DNA from 3 places in the Pseudocitrobacter sp. 73 genome. Region 1 is predicted to be linked to each of the others. Evidence: predicted binding sites of a transcription regulator. Region 1 holds the regulator's gene; each other region holds the start of a gene.
The links. Region 1 encodes PhoB, which activates phosphate uptake and scavenging genes when phosphate is short. Its sites were predicted from a motif close to CTGTCATAAAACTGNCNNAT; they were not measured.

Region 1 (4,390 bases):
GCAGCACCATTCCGGAGGATTGCGCCTGAAGCTTTTCCAGCTCGGTTCGCGCCAGCTTATGCTTTTCAAAGACTTGCGCAGAGATTCGCCCATAAATTTCCGTGCCGGTGAGTTCCTCCAGCAGCTCCGCGCGCTCTTTCGGGCGCGCATTAAGAAACGCGGCGAACTGCCCCTGTGATAGCAACATCGAACGGGTGAAGCGCCCGTAATCCAGCCCGCTCAACGACGCGATAAGTTCGAGCTTGTCTTTGACTTTGTCGGCCAGAATTTTGCCGTCATCGCGACGCGCCAGCTCAACGCGCGGCGCCTGTAGGTTGCCGTCCGGCTGATTGCGCGCGCGGTTCTGGCTCCAGAATGCGCGATAGGCCACGCCCTGTACTTCAAACTCAACTTCCGCCAGACACTCGGCGGTGTCGCGGGTCATCAGATCGTTTTGCGATTGCGATACCGTGTTGAGGCGCGGTGTTTCGTGATACAGCGCGAGACAGATGGCGTCCAGCAGGGTGGTTTTCCCCGCGCCTGTCGGCCCGGTGATGGCAAACAGGCCGTTGCTGGCAAACGGTTCGGCGGTGAAATCGATTTTCCACTCGCCTTTCAGCGAGTTAAGGTTCTTCAGGCGCAGGCTGAGGATTTTCATGGCTGCGGCTCCTCATCAAGCGAGTGTACGGTGAGATCAAACAACGCCTTCAGGCGCGCCTGCTGGGGTTCTTCCAGCGTTTCCAGCGCCAGCCGACGCTGGAAAACCTCTTCAACTTCCAGTTCGCTCAGCGTTTCACGCAGGCTGTTGTCCAGAATGCGCTGACGCTGTTCGCGGCTGCGCCGGACCAGCAGCACATCTACGGGTAAATCATCGGTAATGACCTGAATTTTACGCTGAATATCATGCAGATACTCATCGCTGGTGATTTCGATATCCAGCCAGACCGGGGGCTCAGACGGAGCATCGCGATACTGCGCCAACTGGCTGCTTATGCTCTCAAAGTCGCCCTTAATGATCGCCAGCGGTTGCGTGGCCGGGACATCGATTGGCGTGACGTCCTGAAGCTTACCGTCGACAAAGGTCACCTGGTTAACGCTCTTACTTTTCCCCGTTTCGTCGAAGCTGAGGGGGATAGGCGAGCCGCAGTAGCGAATATGCTCGCTGCCACCAATTTTCTGCGCGCGATGAATATGCCCGAGGGCGATGTAATCGGCGGGCGGGAAGTTTTGCGCCGGGAAGGCATCCAGTGTGCCAATATAGATCTCACGCACGGCATCACTTTTGCTGGCGCCGACGGTGGTCAGGTGGCCGCTGGCGATAATAGGCAGCGGGCGGTCGCCGCGAAGCGTACAGGCCTGCTGGTATTGTTTCTGATAGTAGTCAGTAATGGTTTCCAGTAAATGTTGCTGTTTTTCCGCACCGGAAAGCCCGGCCTGGCTGACGACGATATCGCGCGGGCGCAGAAACGGCACCGGGCAGAAAACTGCGCCGGGTGTGCCGTCGCGGCGATTCAAAATAAAAGGCTCGTGTCCGGCGCTGGCAATCACCGTGGTATTCAGGAACGACAAAATATCGCGCGATTCATTCAGCGTGGCGACGGAGTCATGATTCCCGGCAAGCACCACCAGATGACAGCCGGTTTGTTGCAGATTTACCACAAAGCGGTTGTAGAGCTCGCGCGCATAGCTTGGCGGCGAGCCGGTATCAAAGATATCGCCCGCCACAATAATGGCGTCTATCTGTTCGCGTTGCGCGGTCTCCAGCAGCCAGTTCAGAAACGCATCGTGTTCTGCGGCACGGCTTTTACTGTAAAAATTCTGGCCTAAGTGCCAGTCTGAAGTATGAAGAATTCGCATCGTCGTCCCTGTGGGGAAAAAAGCATAGCCGGGATTATACATTCCCCGGCAGCAGGATCGACGGGTGTCTTCCGCGAGTGTCATATTTCGTAAATCGCCATCATTTTACGGTCATGTTTTTCATAAAAGTGTCATAAATCTGACGCATAATGGCGCCAAATGTATACTGATGGCTAAAAAAACAGGGCATAAAATGGCGAGACGTATTCTGGTCGTTGAAGATGAAGCACCCATCCGCGAAATGGTCTGTTTCGTGCTGGAGCAAAATGGTTTCCAGCCGATTGAGGCGGAAGATTATGACAGCGCGGTGAATCAGCTCAATGAACCCTGGCCCGATCTTATTCTGCTCGACTGGATGCTACCGGGCGGCTCAGGGCTACAGTTTATCAAACATCTCAAGCGTGAAGCGCTGACCCGTGATATTCCGGTTATGATGCTGACGGCGCGCGGTGAAGAAGAGGATCGCGTACGCGGTCTGGAAACCGGCGCGGATGATTACATTACTAAACCCTTTTCCCCGAAAGAGCTGGTGGCGCGTATTAAAGCGGTGATGCGCCGTATCTCCCCAATGGCGGTGGAGGAGGTGATTGAGATGCAGGGTTTAAGCCTTGATCCCACCTCGCATCGCGTGATGACCGGGGAAAACCCGCTCGATATGGGCCCGACCGAATTTAAGTTGCTGCACTTCTTTATGACGCATCCTGAACGCGTCTATAGCCGTGAGCAACTGTTGAACCATGTCTGGGGCACTAACGTTTATGTGGAAGATCGCACGGTGGATGTGCATATTCGCCGCCTGCGTAAAGCGCTGGAACACAGCGGCCACGATCGTATGGTGCAAACCGTTCGCGGCACGGGCTACCGTTTTTCGGCTCGTTTCTGAATGTTGACAGGAGTGTGACGCGTGCTGGAACGGCTGTCATGGAAAAGACTCGCCTTTGAGCTTTTCTTGTGTTGTCTCCCGGCCCTGATATTAGGGCTGCTTATCGGCCATCTTCCCTGGTTTCTGCTGGCCGCGGTGACCGGGTTGTTGATTTGGCATTTCTGGAATCTTTTACGTCTTTCCTGGTGGTTATGGGTCGATCGCAGCATGACGCCACCGCCGGGGCGCGGTAGCTGGGAACCCCTGTTGTACGGCCTTAACCAGATGCAATTGCGTAATAAAAAACGTCGCCGTGAACTGGGTAATCTGATTAAACGCTTTCGTAGCGGTGCAGAATCGCTGCCCGATGCGGTGGTATTGACCACGGAAGAGGGCGCAATCTTCTGGTGTAATGGCCTGGCGCAGCAGTTGCTTGGCCTGCGCTGGCCGGACGACAGCGGGCAAAATATTCTTAACCTGCTGCGTTATCCGGAATTTACGCAGCATCTTAAGCAACGCGAGTTTCTTAAACCGCTGCATCTGGTGCTCAATAATGGGCGCCATCTGGAAATCCGTATCATGCCCTATACCGACCGGCAGTTGCTGATGGTGGCGCGCGATGTCACGCAAATGCATCAGCTGGAAGGTGCGCGGCGCAACTTCTTTGCCAACGTCAGTCATGAACTGCGTACGCCATTGACGGTGTTGCAGGGCTATCTGGAAATGCTTCAGGAGCAGGTGCTCGAAGGCCCAACGCGCGAAAAAGCGTTGCACACCATGCGTGAACAGACGCAGCGTATGGAAGGGCTGGTGAAACAGCTGCTGACGCTATCGAAAATTGAAGCCGCGCCGACACTCACCCTCAATGAAAAGGTGGATGTGCCGATGATGTTGAAGGTGGTTGAACGGGAAGCGCAGACTCTCAGCCAACATCAGCACGAACTTCATTTTGATATTGATGACACGTTGAAAGTGCTGGGCAATGAAGAGCAACTGCGCAGTGCGGTTTCGAATCTGGTGTACAACGCGGTGAATCATACGCCTGCGGGCACGAAAATCACTGTGTGCTGGCAGCATGCGCCGCACGGCGCACAGTTCAGCGTTGAGGACAGCGGGCCTGGCATCGCGGCGGAACATATTCCGCGTTTAACCGAGCGTTTTTATCGCGTGGATAAGGCGCGTTCCCGACAGACCGGCGGCAGCGGATTAGGGCTGGCGATTGTTAAACATGCGTTGAATCACCACGATAGCCGTCTGGATATCGAAAGTCAGCCAGGGAAAGGAACGCGCTTCAGTTTCCTGCTACCGGAACGATTAATTGCCAAATAAAGGGCCTGAACTGGCGCTTGTCACGATGCGTTTCCACAGACCAGCCTCGGCTGGTCTGTTTACTTTGCAGTCAATTTGCCCTCGAATAATTAATGAACAACTGACGCTTTTTTGTTCGCACGATCAGCCATGTGTTTTTCCTATATCTGGTTAATCGTTCCAGGTTTATCTTTAGTATCGGTATAATCGTCTGGTTTCGCGATCCCATATTGCTTTAAAACGTTATAAGCGTTTAAATTGCGCCTAATGCAGTAGGAATCAGACTGTATTTACGTAGCAAATCAAAAAACTATTCTTCCTCACGCTACGAAGGGAGCATATCCCGCTGAGTTTGTTGCTTGTTTCCTCTGAAACATTCCGTTG
Region 2 (4,390 bases), on a different contig from region 1:
CACTGCTGGAGGTGCTACATGGCGTCCGTGAATAAACAGGCTGTGGCGGCGGCTTTCGGCCGGGCGGCGGCGCAGTATCACCAGTTTAACGAACTTCAGCGCCAGAGCGCGGCGCATCTGCTCGAACAACTCCCGGCGCGGGCGTTTGCCCGTGTGCTGGACGCAGGCTGCGGCCCCGGTAGCTATAGCCGCTACTGGCGTGATCGGGGGAGCGAAGTGACCGCGCTGGATCTCTCCGCTGATATGCTTGCGCAGGCGCGCCAGCAGCAGGCGGCACAGCACTACTTGCTGGCGGATATCGAAGCCATTCCCTTGCCTGATGCCGGGTTTGACCTGGTGTGGAGCAATCTTGCTGTGCAGTGGTGCAGCGATATCCGCATTGCGCTGGCCGAGCTTTATCGCCAGTTGCGCCCCGGTGGCGTACTGGCCTTCACCACGCTGACCGCCGGATCGTTACCCGAGCTGAATCAGGCCTGGCAGGCCGTGGATGCGCATCCCCATGCGAACCGTTTTCTGCCGGAAGAGACGCTACGACAGGCGCAGGCGAGCTGGCCCCAGCACAGTAGCGCACGCTCGATGACTCTGCTGTTTCCCGATGCCCTGAGCGCGATGCGCTCTCTGAAGGGGATCGGCGCGACGCATCTGCATGAAGGTCGGGCGCGCGAGCCGTTAACCCGCAGCAAACTACAGCAGTTGCAACTGGCATGGCCAAAAATTCAGGGGCAATGCCCGCTGACCTACCATCTTTTTTCTGGAGTCATTACTCGTGATTGAACGTTATTTTGTTACCGGCACCGACACGGAAGTGGGGAAAACGGTGGCCAGCACGGCGCTGCTACAGGCCGCTCGGGCACTCGGATACCGGACGGCAGGCTACAAACCCGTCGCCTCTGGCAGTGACGAAACGCCTGATGGGCTGCGCAACAGCGATGCGCTGGCATTGCAGCTCAATAGCGTGCTGCCGCTGGCGTACGAGCGGGTGAACCCGTACACCTTCGCTGAGCCCACGTCGCCACACATTATCAGCGAGGTGGAACAGCGCCCGATTGAGGCTGATGTGATGTCGGCGGGTCTTCGCACGCTGGAAGCGCAGGCGGATTGGGTGTTAGTGGAAGGTGCGGGCGGTTGGTATACGCCGCTGTCGCCCCATCTGACGTTCGCGGATTGGGTGCAACGCGAGCAGTTGCCGGTGATTCTGGTGGTCGGAATGAAACTGGGCTGCATCAACCATGCACTCCTGACCGTGCAGGCCGTTAAGCAGGCTGGTCTGCGACTGGCGGGATGGATAGCCAACGATATCGAGCAGCCTGGAAAGCGTCACCAGCCTTATCTGGCGACGCTGCAACGGATGATTGACGCGCCGATGCTGGGCGAAATCCCCTGGCTGGGAGCGACGCCGGCAGAGCACGACTCTGGACAGTATCTTGACCTCACAGCCCTGTCTCAGGTGTCATCCACGCTTTAATCATCTGTTCATCCAGTTGCGCCACATCGCCCTGGGCCACGTTTCTGCCGCGATGCAGCAGGCAGAAACGGTCCGCCACCCGCTGAATAAACGGTAGCTGTTGTTCCGCCAGCAATATCGTCAACCCAATCTCCCGATTCAGGCGCAGAAGCATATCCCCCAGCCGGTGCATAAACGCGTGGCCCACGCCGCGTGTGGGCTCATCCAGAATCAGCAACTGTGGCTGCGTGACCATTGCACAGGCGACCGCCAGTTGATAACGGTCGTCCTCCGTGAGAGCGGAGCCCTTAAGTTGCCTGAGCGCATATAGAGATGGGAAGAGCGCGTAAATTTCCGGGCCCACCGTGCCGCTGCTTTCACCTGCCGCCTTGAGAGCAATCAGCAAATTCTCTTCCACGCTAAGCTGCGAAAAAATGCGTTTATCCTGAGGGACATAACCGATCCCAAGCGTGGTGCGCCGCACGGGTGAAAGGGGCATTAAATCGCAGGGCGGCGAGCCGGTTTGTTGCCAAATCATGCTCCCGCTTTCAATGGGTTGATGGCCGGTAATACAGTTCACCAGCGTGGTCTTCCCCGTTCCGGGAAGACCGATTAAACAGGTGCACTTGCCGGAAGTCAGTTCGAGGTCGATGTTCCAGAGCGTGTGCTGGTTTCCGTAGAAATGATTGACTGCATGCAAACTTAACATCGTGTTCTCCTCAAGCCCAGGGACAGGGTCACGAAAGAAGGTTGCAATTACCTTGCCAGAACGGATTTTCCTCAGCATGACGGCTGATTTTTAAGAATTAACCTAAGGAATAGGGATGAGTCGGAGAGCGTGGAATGCACGGCACTGGCGCAATAATCAGCGACGATTGGGCGAAATTTATACGAAACTGTGAGGGCTGTCACGCAGAATCCTCATGATGATTTTCGCTGATAAAAATCAAAAATTAACGATAAAAAAATTTTACCCGTCGCTTTTAAGTCGATCGACGTAAGCGCCCGAGTGACAGGGGATAGGGGCTCCAGACACTTATCCACTATTCCTGTGGATAACCTTGTGCATTAGAGTTAGAAAACCTGCGGAAGGCGAGAGAATACGCGGCTTGCCAGTAAATTGATGCGAAACGCGGCTTTTCAATCTTTTCTTTTATTATCAGTAAGATGAATAAAAGCAATGGCTGGGGTTGGCGCGCGACTCACTGACATAAAAGTTTAATGACACATATTGACAAATGTTAAAACAGAAAAAGTTCTGGGGATAACCTCTTCCGGGAGTTTTTTTATCCTGCCAGAGCGCAAATTTCAGCCACTACGCATCGATTCAGAACGACGTAACAGCAATACCATAATGCGCCACTGTTTTTATATCCAGTGTTTTTTGTTGGCAAATTTAGCGCTGGGGAGTAGAATTAATCACCTGCCCGATCAACCCGCCACCAGGTAGCTTTGTTCATGAGTAAACCGTTCAAATTACATTCGGCTTTCCAACCCTCTGGCGACCAGCCTGACGCTATCGCGCGCCTGAAAGAAGGGCTGGAAGATGGTCTCGCGCATCAAACGCTATTGGGGGTAACCGGCTCGGGGAAAACCTTCACTGTGGCCAATGTCATTGCCGATCTCCAGCGCCCGACAATGGTACTTGCGCCAAACAAAACGCTGGCAGCGCAGCTTTATGGCGAGATGAAAGAGTTTTTCCCCGAAAACGCCGTTGAATTTTTCGTCTCCTACTACGATTACTATCAGCCGGAAGCCTACGTCCCAAGCTCAGATACCTTCATCGAGAAAGATGCCTCGGTGAACGAACACATTGAGCAGATGCGTCTGTCGGCGACCAAAGCCTTGCTTGAGCGTCGTGATGTCATCGTGGTGGCTTCCGTGTCGGCAATTTACGGGTTGGGCGACCCGGATCTCTACCTGAAAATGATGCTGCATCTGACGGTCGGCATGATTATCGACCAGCGCGCCATCCTGCGTCGTCTGGCTGAGCTGCAATACGCGCGCAACGATCAGGCATTTCAGCGTGGTACTTTCCGCGTGCGCGGCGAAGTCATCGACATCTTCCCGGCGGAATCAGAAGACCTGGCACTGCGCGTTGAACTGTTTGATGAAGAAGTCGAGCGCCTGTCGCTGTTTGACCCCTTGACGGGCCACGTTGAGGGAACCATTCAGCGTTTTACGGTGTACCCGAAAACGCACTACGTCACCCCACGCGAGCGCATCGTGCAGGCGATGGAAGAGATCAAAGACGAGCTGGTTGACCGTCGTAAAGTGCTGCTGGAAAACAACAAACTGCTTGAAGAGCAGCGGTTGAGTCAACGCACGCAGTTTGACCTCGAAATGATGAATGAACTGGGCTACTGCTCGGGCATTGAAAACTATTCACGCTATCTTTCTGGTCGCGGGCCGGGCGAGCCGCCGCCGACGCTGTTTGACTACCTTCCGGCGGACGGCCTGCTGGTCATTGATGAATCCCACGTGACCATCCCGCAAATTGGCGGCATGTATCGCGGAGACCGGGCACGTAAAGAGACATTGGTGGAGTACGGTTTCCGTCTGCCCTCGGCCCTTGATAACCGTCCGCTGAAGTTTGAAGAATTTGAGGCGCTCGCGCCGCAAACGATTTACGTGTCTGCGACGCCGGGGAATTACGAGCTTGAGAAATCCGGCGATGAAGTTATCGATCAGGTAGTGCGTCCGACTGGTCTGCTTGATCCGATTATTGAAGTGCGCCCGGTAGCAACGCAGGTGGATGATCTGCTATCAGAAATACGCGTGCGCACTGCCATTAACGAGCGCGTGCTGGTCACCACGCTGACCAAGCGGATGGCGGAAGATCTCACCGAGTATCTTGAAGAGCACGGTGAGCGCGTTCGCTATCTGCACTCGGATATCGACACCGTTGAACGTATGGAAATCATTCGCGATCTGCGCCTTGGCGAG
Region 3 (4,390 bases), on a different contig from region 1:
CCCTCGTTTTTCGCCAGGCGCATCACCATGAATTTAGATGCCGCCAGTACGATAAAGGTAATCACAAACAGGATCAGGCCCAGTTCCATCAGCGCCGCGACGTGCAGGCCAGATTCCGCTTCAGCGAATTCATTCGCCAGCGCCGAGGTAATACTGTTGCCCGGCATGTACAGCGAGGCGCTGTCGAGTTGGTAGGTGTTACCGATAATAAAGGTCACCGCCATGGTTTCACCGAGCGCACGACCCAGCCCCAGCATGATGCCGCCGATGACGCCGTTTTTGGTGAACGGAAGGACGATGCGCCAGATAACTTCCCAGGTAGTGCAGCCGATGCCGTAGGCCGACTCTTTCATCATTACCGGCGTTTGTTCAAACACATCGCGCATGACCGCCGCAATGTACGGGATGATCATGATGGCGAGGATCACGCCAGCCGCCAGAATCCCGATCCCAAAGGCCGGACCGGAGAACAGCGCGCCAACAAACGGGATGTTGGAGAGAACGTTGCCAACCGGCTCCTGGAAATAGGTCGCAAAAAGCGGGGCAAAGATAAACAGGCCCCACATGCCGTAAACGATACTCGGGATCGCCGCCAGCAGTTCAATAGCGATACCCAACGGGCGACGCAGCCAGTTGGGAGCCAGTTCCGTCAGGAACAGCGCGATGCCGAAACTCACCGGAACGGCGATCAGCAGCGCGATAATCGAGGTGACGAGGGTGCCGTAGATGGGAACCAGCGCACCGTAAATATCATTCGGCGCATCCCACTCTTTGGTCCACAGGAATGAGAAGCCGAATTTTTCGATGCTCGGCCAGGAGGAGATGATCAGGGACACGATAATGCCGCCCAACATCAATAGCACAATCAGCGCAGCCAGTTTTACCAGCGCGCTGAAGATCATGTCACCCTTTTTACCCGGTGGGTTAAAAGCAGGCTTGGTTGCAGCCATAAATCACTCTTTCCGTTAAACGCGTTTTACGAAGTTGCCCGATGGCGCAAACGCTTATCGGGCCTACAGTGTGAACCGTAGGGCGGGCAAGCGCAGCGCTACCCGCCATTTTCGTCAAAATATCCTGTTAGTACAGCGCTTTACCGCTGCTGTCTTTCACGCTGGTCTTCCATGCGGCACGAACCTGCTCAACCACGCTGTCCGGCAGTGACGCGTAATCCAGGTCGTTAGCTTGTTTCGCGCCGTTTTTGTAAGCCCAGTCGAAGAACTTCAGCACTTCTACGCCCTGCTCCGGTTTTTTCTGCTCTTTGTGCACCAGGATGAAGGTGGTGGAGGTAATCGGCCACACATCGTCACCTTTCTGGTTGGTCAGGTCCTGGGCGAAGGATTTGCTCCAGTCAACGCCTTTGGCGGCGTTAGAGAAGCTCTCTTCGGTCGGGCTTACCGGCTTACCGTCGGCAGAAACAATTTTGGTGTAGGCCAGGTTATTCTGTTTCGCATAAGCGTATTCGACATAACCAATCGCACCCGGCAGACGCTGTACGAACGCCGCGATACCGTCGTTGCCTTTACCGCCGAGGCCGGTCGGCCAGTTTACGGTAGAGCCCGCTCCGACTTTGGATTTCCACTCTTCGTTCACTTTCGCCAGGTAGCTGGTGAAGACGAAGGAGGTACCAGAGCCATCCGCACGACGCACGACGGCGATATTCTGCGAAGGCAGTTTCACACCTGGGTTCAGTTTGGTGATGGCTTCGTCATCCCACTTCTTGATTTTACCCAGGTAGATGTCACCCAGAGTTTTACCATCCAGCACCAGTTCGCCAGATTTCAGACCCGGAATGTTTACAGCCAGAACCACACCGCCGATGACGGTCGGGAACTGGAACAGGCCTTCCTGCGCCAGTTTTTCGTCAGACAGCGGGGCATCAGATGCGCCGAAATCCACGGTGTTAGCGGTAATTTGTTTTACGCCGCCAGAAGAACCAATACCCTGATAGTTCACCTTATTACCGGTCTCTTTCTGGTAGGTGTCAGCCCATTTGGCATACACCGGCGCAGGGAAGGTTGCACCCGCACCCGTCAGGCTTGCTGCAGCAAACGCAGAGAAAGCACTCATCGATAAGGTCGCGGCGACAACAGTTGCGACGGTGGTACGCATAACTTTCATAATGTCTCCTGGAAGGATTCATAAAGCATTGTTTAGTGGCTACGATGAGCAAAATAGGACAAACAGGTGACAGTTATATGTATGGAATATGACAGTTTTATGACAAGGAAGAGCTTACCGCAAATAAGGATATAAAAAGAATAATATTCAATTAGTTATCAATTTTCGCAAATTGCAGATTTCAGCAATATTTTCTTTTTATGACATCAGAAACAGTAGCTGAAAATGACAGATTGTCATAAATCTCAGGCGGGGAATGGCGCAAAAAAAGCTCCACCCGGAGGTGGAGCCTGTGTGATTACTCTACGGTAACCGATTTTGCCAGGTTGCGAGGCTGGTCAACGTCAGTGCCTTTGATCAGCGCCACGTGGTACGCCAGCAGTTGCAGCGGCACGGTGTAGAAGATTGGCGCAATCACCTCTTCAACGTGCGGCATCTCGATGATGTGCATGTTGTCGCTGTTGGTGAAAGCGGCATCCTGGTCGGCGAAGACATACAGCTGGCCGCCGCGTGCGCGAACTTCTTCAATGTTGGATTTCAGTTTTTCCAGCAGTTCGTTGTTCGGCGCAACGACGATAACCGGCATATCCGCGTCAATCAGCGCCAGCGGGCCGTGTTTCAGCTCGCCTGCGGCGTAAGCTTCCGCGTGAATGTAGGAGATCTCTTTCAGCTTCAGCGCGCCTTCCAGGGCGATCGGGTACTGATCGCCACGGCCGAGGAACAGTGCGTGATGCTTGTCAGAGAAATCTTCTGCCAGCGCTTCAATACGTTTGTCCTGCGACAGCATCTGCTCGATACGGCTCGGCAAGGCCTGCAGGCCGTGAACGATATCGTGCTCGATGGATGCATCCAGACCTTTCAGGCTTGCCAGTTTCGCCACCAGCATTAACAGAACCGTTAACTGCGTGGTGAAGGCTTTGGTGGATGCTACCCCGATTTCTGTGCCGGCATTGGTCATCATCGACAGGTCGGATTCACGTACCAGCGAAGAGCCCGGCACGTTACAAATAGCCAGAGACCCCAGGTAACCCAGCTCTTTCGACAGACGCAGGCCCGCGAGGGTATCTGCCGTTTCACCAGACTGCGACAGGGTGATCATCAGGCTGTTGCGACGCACTGCGGATTTGCGATAGCGGAATTCAGACGCGATTTCCACGTCGCACGGTACGCCCGCCAGCGATTCAAACCAGTAGCGAGAAACCATCCCGGAGTTATAGGAGGTGCCACAGGCGATAATCTGGATGTGCTCCACTTTAGACAGCAATTCGTCGGCGTTGGGGCCCAGTTCGCTTAAATCTACCTGGCCGTGGCTGATGCGGCCGGTCAGGGTGTTTTTGATGGCGTTCGGCTGCTCGTAAATTTCTTTCTGCATGTAGTGGCGATAAATACCTTTATCGCCAGCGTCATACTGAAGATTGGATTCGATATCCTGACGTTTTACTTCTGCGCCAGATTTGTCGAACACGGTTACAGAACGGCGGGTCACTTCCGCAATATCGCCCTCTTCGAGGAAGATAAAACGACGAGTAACCGGCAGCAGCGCCAGCTGGTCAGAGGCGATAAAGTTTTCGCCCATGCCGAGGCCGATAACCAGCGGGCTACCCGAACGCGCGGCCAACAGGGTTTCCGGGTTACGGGTATCCATAATCACGGTGCCGTATGCGCCACGCAGTTGCGGGATAGCACGCAGCACAGCTTCACGCAGCGTGCCGCCCTGCTCCATTTCCCAATGCACCAGATGCGCGATCACTTCGGTATCCGTTTCGGACACGAAGGTATAGCCACGGCCCTGCAACATTTCGCGCAGCGGTTCGTGGTTTTCGATGATGCCGTTATGCACCACCACAATGTGTTCAGAAACATGCGGATGCGCGTTGGTTTCTGATGGTTCGCCATGCGTTGCCCAACGGGTGTGAGCAATACCGGTGCCACCGTGAAGCGGGTGTTCTTCCGCCGCCTGAGAGAGCATCTGGACTTTACCCAGACGACGCAGACGGGTCATATTGCCCTTTTCATCAACAACCGCCAGCCCCGCGGAGTCGTAACCACGGTATTCCAGACGACGTAAACCTTCGAGAAGGATCTCAGCTACATCACGTTGCGCGACTGCGCCTACAATTCCACACATAGTTTTTTAATTCCGATTTTGGCGATATGCCAGTCGTTGTCGGTCAACCTGTATGCCCGTATTTTCGGGCGCCCCGAGCCTTTGTAGAGAGTGGGGTTATTATTTTGAGTACTGCATTTTGGGCGGGAGATTATGTTATCTCCT

Region 2: uvrB (excinuclease ABC subunit UvrB) is a predicted target of PhoB. The motif match lies at 2,653-2,672, and genes of this name have one in related genera.
Region 3: pstS (phosphate ABC transporter substrate-binding protein PstS) is a predicted target of PhoB. The motif match lies at 2,205-2,224, and genes of this name have one in related genera.

What each region holds. Positions count from the first base shown of each region.
Region 1 covers NZ_VTZO01000005.1:134,138-138,527, reverse strand. Annotated here, with positions in the region: gene sbcC (exonuclease subunit SbcC) at 1-637, opposite strand, end outside; gene sbcD (exonuclease subunit SbcD) at 634-1,836, opposite strand; gene phoB (phosphate response regulator transcription factor PhoB) at 2,030-2,719, shown strand; gene phoR (phosphate regulon sensor histidine kinase PhoR) at 2,741-4,027, shown strand.
Region 2 covers NZ_VTZO01000020.1:254,192-258,581, forward strand. Annotated here, with positions in the region: gene bioF (8-amino-7-oxononanoate synthase) at 1-35, shown strand, start outside; gene bioC (malonyl-ACP O-methyltransferase BioC) at 19-774, shown strand; gene bioD (dethiobiotin synthase) at 767-1,465, shown strand; gene F0Q32_RS20025 (ABC transporter ATP-binding protein) at 1,431-2,153, opposite strand; gene uvrB (excinuclease ABC subunit UvrB) at 2,903-4,390, shown strand, end outside.
Region 3 covers NZ_VTZO01000013.1:272,595-276,984, forward strand. Annotated here, with positions in the region: gene pstC (phosphate ABC transporter permease PstC) at 1-950, opposite strand, end outside; gene pstS (phosphate ABC transporter substrate-binding protein PstS) at 1,078-2,118, opposite strand; gene glmS (glutamine--fructose-6-phosphate transaminase (isomerizing)) at 2,417-4,246, opposite strand.